Regions from separate parts of the Cohnella sp. GCM10020058 genome, predicted to be linked through region 2. Evidence: predicted binding sites of a transcription regulator. Region 2 holds the regulator's gene; the other holds the start of a gene.
The links. Region 2 encodes NrdR, which represses ribonucleotide reductase genes. Its sites were predicted from a motif close to AACACNATATATNGTGTT; they were not measured.
Positions count from the first base shown of each region.

Region 1 (4,417 bases), on a different contig from region 2:
ACCATGACCAACTCGTCAGGCGCCGGGATGTCGAAGTGCTCGCCGTACATTTCCTCGGCCTCGATGTCGATGTATTCGCCGATGCCCTCCGCGATCGGGTGATTGGGCGCCACGACCCAGATGCGTTCCTTCTCGTCGGCTTCGCGCCATTTGAGATCGCAGGACGTGCCCATCAGCTTCTTGAAGATCTTGGAGAAGTGGCCCGAGTGCAGCACGATAAGTCCCATGCCGCGCAGCACGCGGCCCTGCACGCGCTCGACGATCTCGTCCTTGACGTCGCCGTGCGCCATATGTCCCCACCAGAACAGGACGTCGGTCTCGCTGAGCAGCTGCTCGGACAGGCCGTGCTCCTCGTCGTCGTCGAGCGTTGCGTAGCGAACCTCGAACTCGTCCGTGCCGAGTCCTTGCCCGATCGCGGCGTGAATGCCCTCCGGATATACTTCGCGCACCTTTTCGCTCGTTTTTTCGTGGCGGTTCTCGTTCCATACCGTGACTCTAATACGCTGTGCCATTTAAATGCAGCCTCCCGATCCTCGTATACTTGTATATGCTTTCTTGTTCTCAGTATAGACAATCGGAGCTTGCCGGAATATGTCTGATCTTAATTCATTTATATTCAAAAGTGTTATACTGCTTGATGAAGCTACTAAAGAGGTGAACGATCCGAAATGCCGAACGCTATCGATACGCACGCGGACGCGGTCAACGAAAAAGTCGTGTACCAGAATCCGCTGCTGTTCCTCAAGGTGTGGGAGCTCCACGGCGTGGAGCGGATTCGCCAAGCCACGGACGCCTGGCATTGGCATTATCATAAAGAAGTAGAGTTTCTGGCGATCATCGAGGGCGGTCTTGAGGTGCAGACGATGTCGTCGCTGACGATGCTCGGGCCGGGGGACGTCATGGTGATCGGTTCCTCCCGGCCGCACAGGACGTGGAGCGCGGCTGGCAAGCCTGTCAGATACATCGTTTTCCAGGTGGATCTCGTGCGGCACTTCGATCAGAGCATTCTGCCCTACCTTCATCACTTCTCGGAGCTGACCGGTCCGCTCGAGGATTTGAACTACATATTTGAAGCAAGCCCTTCCGCGCGGAACGAGGCTCATGCGCTGATCGCCGACATTTACGAGGAGACGTACAGGGGGCGTACGGGCTACGAGATCGCGGTCAGCGCGTCGATCAAGCGTCTGCTCCTGCTGATGCTCAGAGGCGACGACCGCGGCGTGCTGCGGGGGACGGAAGAGGCGGGCATCCTGCGGATGCGGCCGGTGCTCGACTACGTGGAGAGCCGCCTGGGGGAGAAGATCGCGGTGGACGACGTACGTCGCCTGCTCGGCATGAGCTACCATCATTTCATCAAGACGTTCAAGCGCACGATGGGCATTCCGTTCGTCGACTACGTGAATTTTAACCGAATCAAAAAGGCGGAGCGCCTGCTGCTTACGACCGACCTTAGCATCATGGAGGTGAGCTTCGAGGTGGGCATCTGGAATATGGCGCAGTTCTACAAATTGTTCAAGCGGCACAACCAGCATTCGCCCAAAGAGTTCAGACAGCGCATGCGCAATTGACGGCGAAAAATTCGAAAACAATCCCTTGACAAATCGGACAAGAAGTCCCCCTATATGTAGTATGGACGGGCCGGCGGCAGCAATTGTCTGCCCGCCGTTTTTTTACGAATCGATCTCAATCGACCGCAACCCTTGCGGGACGCGGGTTTTGCGAATTCCTGCCTGCATCTTATAAATTTTAGGCCGCTCCATGGATTGACAGGCACAATATATTGATATAAATTTATAAATGTCCTCAACATATCGGTTTGAAGTCCGCGGGCGTTGGTTAATAAACGGTAGCGGAAAATGACGATAAGTTGACCCGGCAAGCCAGTGCCGGCGGTGCAAACAACAGGATATTCGGCGGGTTTTCGAAGGCTGCATTGCAGTACGAGCGAAAGCTTTTTCGTGATGCCCGCACAGCGTATTTCTGCGCGCCGTTTCTTCTATTTTATTACATATTTTCAACTTTTCAGGAGGGGGATTGCGCCATGCTGATCGCATACGCATCGAAGACGGGGAATGTACGGAGGTTCGTGGGCAAGCTGAATCTGCCGGCCGTGCCGATCGACGAGACCGAGACGCTGGACGAGCCGTTCGTCCTGGTCACCTATACGACCGGGTTCGGGCAAGTGCCGGACAACGTGGTCTCCTTCCTGGAGCGCAATGCAAGCAAGATGATTGGCGTATCGGCCAGCGGCAATCGCAATTGGGGGAACGGCTTCGCGAAGAGCGCGGATACGATTTCAGAGCGGTACGGGGTACCGGTGCTTTACAAGTTCGAGCTGTCGGGAACGCAGCGCGACGTCGATAATTTTAAGCGGGAGGTGAGCGCAGTTGCGGCATATTGAATTGAACAACCTGCTGATGCAGCGCGACGCTGACGGATTCTTTCAACTGGACAAGGATCTGGAGGCCGTCGATGCGTTTATGGAAGAAGTGAAGCAGCGCAGCCTGTCGTTCACGGGGCATCTGTCCAAGGTCCATTATATGATCGAGAACGACTACTACGAGGACGTATTTGCAAAGTACAAGGAGCATGAGGTCGAAGAGGTGTACCGGATTGCGCACGGCTACGACTTCAAGTTTCCTTCTTATATGGCGGCTTCCAAGTTCTACACCGATTACGCGGTGAAGAGCAACGACCGCAGCATCTACCTGGAGCATTACCCGGACCGCGTCGCGATCGTCGCGCTGCACCTGGGACGCGGCGACGTCAATACGGCCCATCTTCTGGCGCAGGCCATGATGGAACAGCGCGTGCAGCCGGCGACGCCGACCTTCCTCAACGCGGGCAAAAGCCGCCGCGGCGAGATGGTGTCCTGCTTCCTTCTGGAGATGGACGATGCGCTCAACTCGATCAACCATGTGCTCGGCACCTGCATGCAGCTGTCCAAGATCGGCGGCGGCGTCGCTGTCAACCTGTCCAAGCTGCGCGGGCGCGGCGAGAGCATCAAGGGCGTCGAAGGCGCGGCCAAGGGCATCATGCCCGTACTCAAGCTGATGGAGGACGCATTCTCCTACGCCGACCAAATGGGTCAACGCAAGGGCTCCGGCGCCGGTTACTACAATATTTTCGGCTGGGACGTCATGGAGTTCCTCGACAGCAAGAAGATTAACGCAGACGAGAAAACCCGTCTCAAGACGCTGTCGATCGGCCTGATCGTTCCTTCGAAGTTCTACAAGCTGGCCGAGGAAAACAAGCCGCTGCACGTATTCGCCCCATATACGGTGTTCAAGGCTTACGGCAAGCATCTGGACGATATGGATATCGACGAGATGTACGACACGCTGCTCGCCGACGACCGGGTGAAAAAGAAAGCGATCATGACCGCCCGCGACATGCTCGTCAAGATCGCGACGACGCAGCTCGAATCCGGCTATCCTTACATTATGAACCGCTCCAACGCGAACAAGGATCACGCGCTCAAGGACATCGGCGCCATCAAGATGTCGAACCTGTGCACGGAGATTTTCCAGCTGCAGGAGACGAGCGAGATCGGCGACTACGGCCAGCCCGACGTCATTCGCCGCGACATCAGCTGCAACCTGGCATCGCTGAACATTGCGAACGTCATGGAACACAAAAAGATCAAGGAATCGGTGCATGAGGGCGTAATGGCCCTGACCGCCGTGAGCGACATGACGACCGTCGCCAACGCGCCGGGCGTCGCCAAGGCGAACCGCGAGCTGCACTCCATCGGCCTCGGCGCGATGAACCTGCACGGCTATCTCGCGAAGAACAAGATCGCTTACGAGAGCGACGAGGCGAAGGATTTCGCACGCACGTTTTTCATGAGCATCAATTTTCACTCGATCGAGAAGAGCATGGATATCGCCAGAAAGTCGGGCATTACGTTCGACGGCTTCGAGCAATCCGAGTATGCCAAAGGCACGTACTTCGATCGCTACACGGAGACGGACTACACGCCGCGCACGGACAAGGTCAAGGAACTGTTCGCCGGCATCTCGATTCCGACGCAGCAGGATTGGGCGCAGCTGAAGGCCGACGTTATGAAGCACGGCCTGTACCATGCCTACCGGCTGGCGATCGCGCCGACGCAGAGCATCTCCTACGTGCAAAATGCCACTTCCAGCGTTATGCCGATCGTCGAGCAGATCGAGACGCGGACGTACGCGAATTCGACGACGTATTATCCGATGCCTTTCATGCGTCAGGACAACTTCTTCTATTACAAATCGGCCTATCAGATGGATCAGTTCAAGGTACTCGATCTGATCGCGGAGATTCAGGCGCATGTGGACCAAGGCATCTCTACCGTGCTGCACGTCAACAGCAACGTGACGACGCGCGAGCTGGCCCGCTACTACATTTACGCAGACAAGCTGGGACTCAAGTCCCTGTA
Region 1 covers NZ_JBHUJV010000019.1:20,140-24,556, forward strand. The annotation lists gene ACFSR7_RS30755 (ThuA domain-containing protein) at 1-512, opposite strand, end outside; gene ACFSR7_RS30760 (helix-turn-helix domain-containing protein) at 669-1,568, shown strand; gene nrdI (class Ib ribonucleoside-diphosphate reductase assembly flavoprotein NrdI) at 2,042-2,401, shown strand; gene nrdE (class 1b ribonucleoside-diphosphate reductase subunit alpha) at 2,388-4,417, shown strand, end outside.
Region 1: nrdI (class Ib ribonucleoside-diphosphate reductase assembly flavoprotein NrdI) is a predicted target of NrdR. The motif match lies at 1,770-1,787, and genes of this name have one in related genera.

Region 2 (4,417 bases):
GACCGTAAAAAGACTCATATGGTGCATCATCCCAACAGTTTTTTCGTCTCGAGATGGACTGGCTCAGCCCATCTTCTTCAGCAGCTTTTGGAATAGCAACTACCTTGATCGGAGTGATAAAGGCATCCTTATGTAACTTCAAACGTCGCTGTTTTTTCAGATTATCGATCGTCTTCGTCGCCAAAGATAGGGTAAGGCAATTGGAAAGATTGTAAGCCAACAGTTCTCCCGTGGAGGCATCCAGGATCATCGATAAAAAAGCCATCTCCGACCGTCCATGTAGAAGATAAGTGATGTCAGTGAGCAGCCAAGACCCAGGAACCCCTTCTTAAACTCCCGTTGTAGCTTTATTCGGTACGACTCGGTGCTCCAGTACTGTCTTAGCCATTCTTCTGTATGAATTAGTCCTGCAGTGAGGGCAGACGAGGTTTAAATTCCTCATGTGCCTGCGAATCCGTTTACAGTTATAGATAACCATGCTCCAGGACCATTTTGATGGAGCGAGCGCCCTTCTGATAACCTCTGCGACTGAAAGCCTTCTTGATTCGTTCTCCAGCCTCTGAGTCTTGTCAAGCTCGCTCGAGGCGAGCTTCTGCTGACAGCTATGAAAGCCGAAGTCTAGTCATTAGAACGAATCTGGAATTCTCTAAATGGGGAACCGTCTTCACCGATGGCCAGATGGTCGCGGCGATGATTGACCGTTTAGCACACCATGGACATCTACTCGTTTTCGAGGTGAGAGCTAGCTACAGAATGAAGCATGCGCTCATGAAAGAGCCGTGACAAAAGAGCCGTGACAAAATTCCCCACGCGACGATGGGGAAATATACTCGATATCTTTGGGGATTTTTGCTTTACGAAATACTACTTCTTTGGGGCACTGACTAATCGGAGTGCCGACGAGGAAACGCCCTCGTGTTTCCTCAGGGACGATCTTACAACCGCAAGAAGGTCGTGTAGAAGATGTTAGTGCGGCCAAGGGCGGAAGGCAGGCAAGGGATTCCAAGTCGACCCGTCCTCCACCATTTTATCCATTGCCTAAGAAAAATCACCATATCGACTTGCCTTACGGGTATTGGACCTTGAAGGCTTTCCTTCGGATTCGGCAGCACGATGTAAAAATTTTCGTCCCCAATCCGTCCCCGATTCATCAAAACCGATGATTGACCCGCCGAAGAGGGAAAACACCAAAAGGAAAAAACCCTTGCTACGCAAGGGATTCGAGTATCGTATGTTTGGTGGAGCCAAGGGGGATAACGATATCCTCATTAACCTTTGCTGACGAAGCAGATTCGCCGATGTAGAGCGCAGCGGTAGATATCGATGCCATGCTCGTCCGCCTTCGGCTCCCTGCGCGTGGAACGCCCCCCGGGGTTCGCCCCCTCAGGGGCTCCACCAAATGCAAAAAACACGCCTTATTCGGCGTGTCTGAAGTTTGCATTTGGTGGAGCCAAGGGGGATCGAACCCCTGACCTCATCGCTGCCAGCGATGCGCTCTCCCAGCTGAGCTATGGCCCCATATGACGTATCGTTCGTTGGCGACAAGAATGATCTTATCACAGGATCAAAAGGCATGTCAACAATAAATTGAACAATTTTTCTTCATGTACATAAAGCTTAAAAGCTCTGCCCCTCTAAGGCGCAGAGCCTGTCCGCCTGCAAACCAATAACAAGTTCAAAACTTCAAATCCCGTGCTTATTAATAAGCACGTTCAATTCCTTAAGGAACATGTTGATGTCCTTGAACTGCCGGTACACGGACGCGAAGCGTACGTATGCGACCTCGTCGACCGGGTACAGCTGCTCCATGACGCTCTCGCCGATCATGTTGCTGTCGATCTCCGCCTGGGCGGTGTTGCGCAGCTCGCGCTCGACGTTGGAGACGAGGATCTCGAGCTGTCCGACGGATACGGGACGTTTCTCGCATGCGCGCAGCAGGCCGCGCAGCAGCTTCTCGCGGCTGAACTCTTCGCGGCTGCCGTCTTTCTTAATAACGATCAGCGGTGTCTCTTCGACCATCTCGAAAGTCGTGAAGCGGCGATTGCAGGATTCGCATTCGCGACGGCGGCGAATCGACTTGTTGTCGTTGGCCGGACGGGAGTCGAGCACCTTCGTACCGTTGTAGTCGCAATAAGGACATTTCATATGGATGCGGCTCTCCTTCGACGAGAGAAACTTTTTTTAAATTTCCAAGCCTTCCCTTACATGATTCCGGGGATAAGGCACATAATACGTTTACCAACCGCGAGGAGGTGAACAACATGAGCCAAGGAAACAACAGCAACAGCAACAACCTGGTCGTACCTCAATCTCACGGTGCGCTTGACCAACTGAAATATGAAGTTGCTCAAGAACTCGGCATTGCAATCCCGCAAGACGGTTACTACGGGAACATGGTTACTCGCGATACCGGTTCGATTGGTGGTAGCATCACTAAGCGCCTGGTACAAATCGCTGAGCAACAACTCGCAGGCCGTTTCTAAGTTCACGCTCTTCACCTAGGTAATTCAATAACAAGGAGTCCTGAAGCTTCGTGCTTCAGGGCTTCTTTTCCATTTTAACGCGCTTAAGACCAATTGTCATATAGTTCGTCATATTTCTTGCGGTAAAAAAGCACCTTCTGCACGTATCGCCGGGTTTCTCCGTAAGGGATATCAGAGATCGTCTCTTCGCGGCCGTCCCACTTGCCATCCCGGAGCCACTGCTTCACCTTGCCCGGTCCCGCATTGTATGCGGCCAGTGACTTGACCGCATCGCCGTCGAATTGCCGCAGCAGCTCCTTGAGGTACCAGGATCCGAGGCGAATGCCCGCGTCGGCTCGCTCTCCTGCGAGCTTGGCCGTGATGCTGCCGAAGTCGTCCTGCTTGAGGATCCATTCGGCGGTATCCGGCATGATCTGCATGATACCGATCGCGCCTTTCGGAGAGACAGCATTCGGCTCGAAATTGGATTCTACCCGTATGACAGCCGCAATCAGGCGAGGATCCACGGCATAGCGGTCCGCGTTCGACTGAATTTCTTTTTGGTACTGAATGGGGTATACCATCTTGCCAAGCCATTCCGAACGGATAAACAGCAACGCGACGATAATGAGGAACAGTAGCAAAAACCAGCGTTTTCGCTTCGGCCTCGTCCTTTTTTTACTCATAACGAAACCGTTCCCGACTGAAGCGACCGCCAGAAGCGATCCAGCTGCGCTTCAGTGTCGGCCAGCGTACCGCTATTGTCTATCACGTAATCGGCAAGCTGCCGTTTCTTTTCAATGTCCATTTGCGCGCCAAGTCGCTTGTCCGCTTCTTCAGGCGACAGCCCGTCGCGCTCGATCAGACGAATGCGCTGAATTTCGCGAGGAACGTAAGCCACCATGACGCTTTCGTATAAGTGTTGCAGCCCCGACTCGTACAGCAGCGGAATGTCCGCCACGACTAATCGGTCCGCCTGCTCCGCCTCAAGCACGGCGATCCGCTCGCGCATTCGCTCGCGAATGGCCGGGTGCGTGATCGCCTCAAGCGCTTTGCGCTCCTCCACATCCGCAAACACGATCGAACCCAACAACCGCCGGTCGAGCGTGCCGTCCTCCCGAATGACGTCTGCACCGAATCGCTCTGCGATCCGGGCGAGGGAAGCTTGTCCTGGTTCGACAATTTCCCGGGCAATTCGATCGGCGTCGACGAGTGCTGCCCCCCTGGCCACCAACATACGCGCGACTGTGCTCTTGCCGGTAGCAATGCCTCCGGTCAATCCGATGTTCATCCTGCCAACCTCCTTGCAGCGGCAAAGTATGCCGTCGTTCGCTCCAAATGAAAGGGTTGCCGTCCTTTGTACGATTATACCGCTCGCTCAGCTCTGGCGCTCCCCTGCCTTGCCATGCCATTATCCCGCTCGCTCAGCTCTGGTGCTACCCTGCCATGCCATTATCCCCTCGGCTCAGATACGGCTTCAAGCTGCACGAGCTGCGCAAATGCCGGATGAACCTGCTGAGTCAATGGGATAATGGCATGAGTCGTAAAAATCAAGCCTATACCGCAGACCTCAAGAGGCCTGCATCAGCTTGAATATGCCCATTACGATTAAAATAATGCCCGGCAACACGGTCAGTCTCTGCACCCAGCGCATTCCCGATGCCAGAAATCCGACGCGCATGCCCGCCCAAAGAAACATGCCGCTCGCCGCAGCGATCAAGATCGCGGTCGGCACAGCCGGGAATCCGACGAGCGCAGCGCCGATGCCCGCTCCGAACGCATCCAGCGACAAGGCAATGCCGAGCAGCAGCGCCTCGCCGGAGGTAATAATACCCGACCTGTCAACGTCGGCGACCGACGGCGTTCGCAGTATTTGTATAATAAGGCCGAACAATCGAAGCTCAAGCGTCAGCATCGGCACGACACTAACGGCGTCAGCTGCATGCGCCCCCTCT
Region 2 covers NZ_JBHUJV010000001.1:442,338-446,754, reverse strand. The annotation lists gene ACFSR7_RS01865 (hypothetical protein) at 1-265, opposite strand, end outside; gene ACFSR7_RS01860 (ATP-binding protein) at 541-783, shown strand; tRNA gene ACFSR7_RS01855 (tRNA-Ala) at 1,443-1,518, opposite strand; gene nrdR (transcriptional regulator NrdR) at 1,684-2,145, opposite strand; gene ACFSR7_RS01845 (alpha/beta-type small acid-soluble spore protein) at 2,262-2,483, shown strand; gene ACFSR7_RS01840 (lytic transglycosylase domain-containing protein) at 2,567-3,148, opposite strand; gene coaE (dephospho-CoA kinase) at 3,145-3,753, opposite strand; gene ACFSR7_RS01830 (MntP/YtaF family protein) at 4,033-4,417, opposite strand, start outside.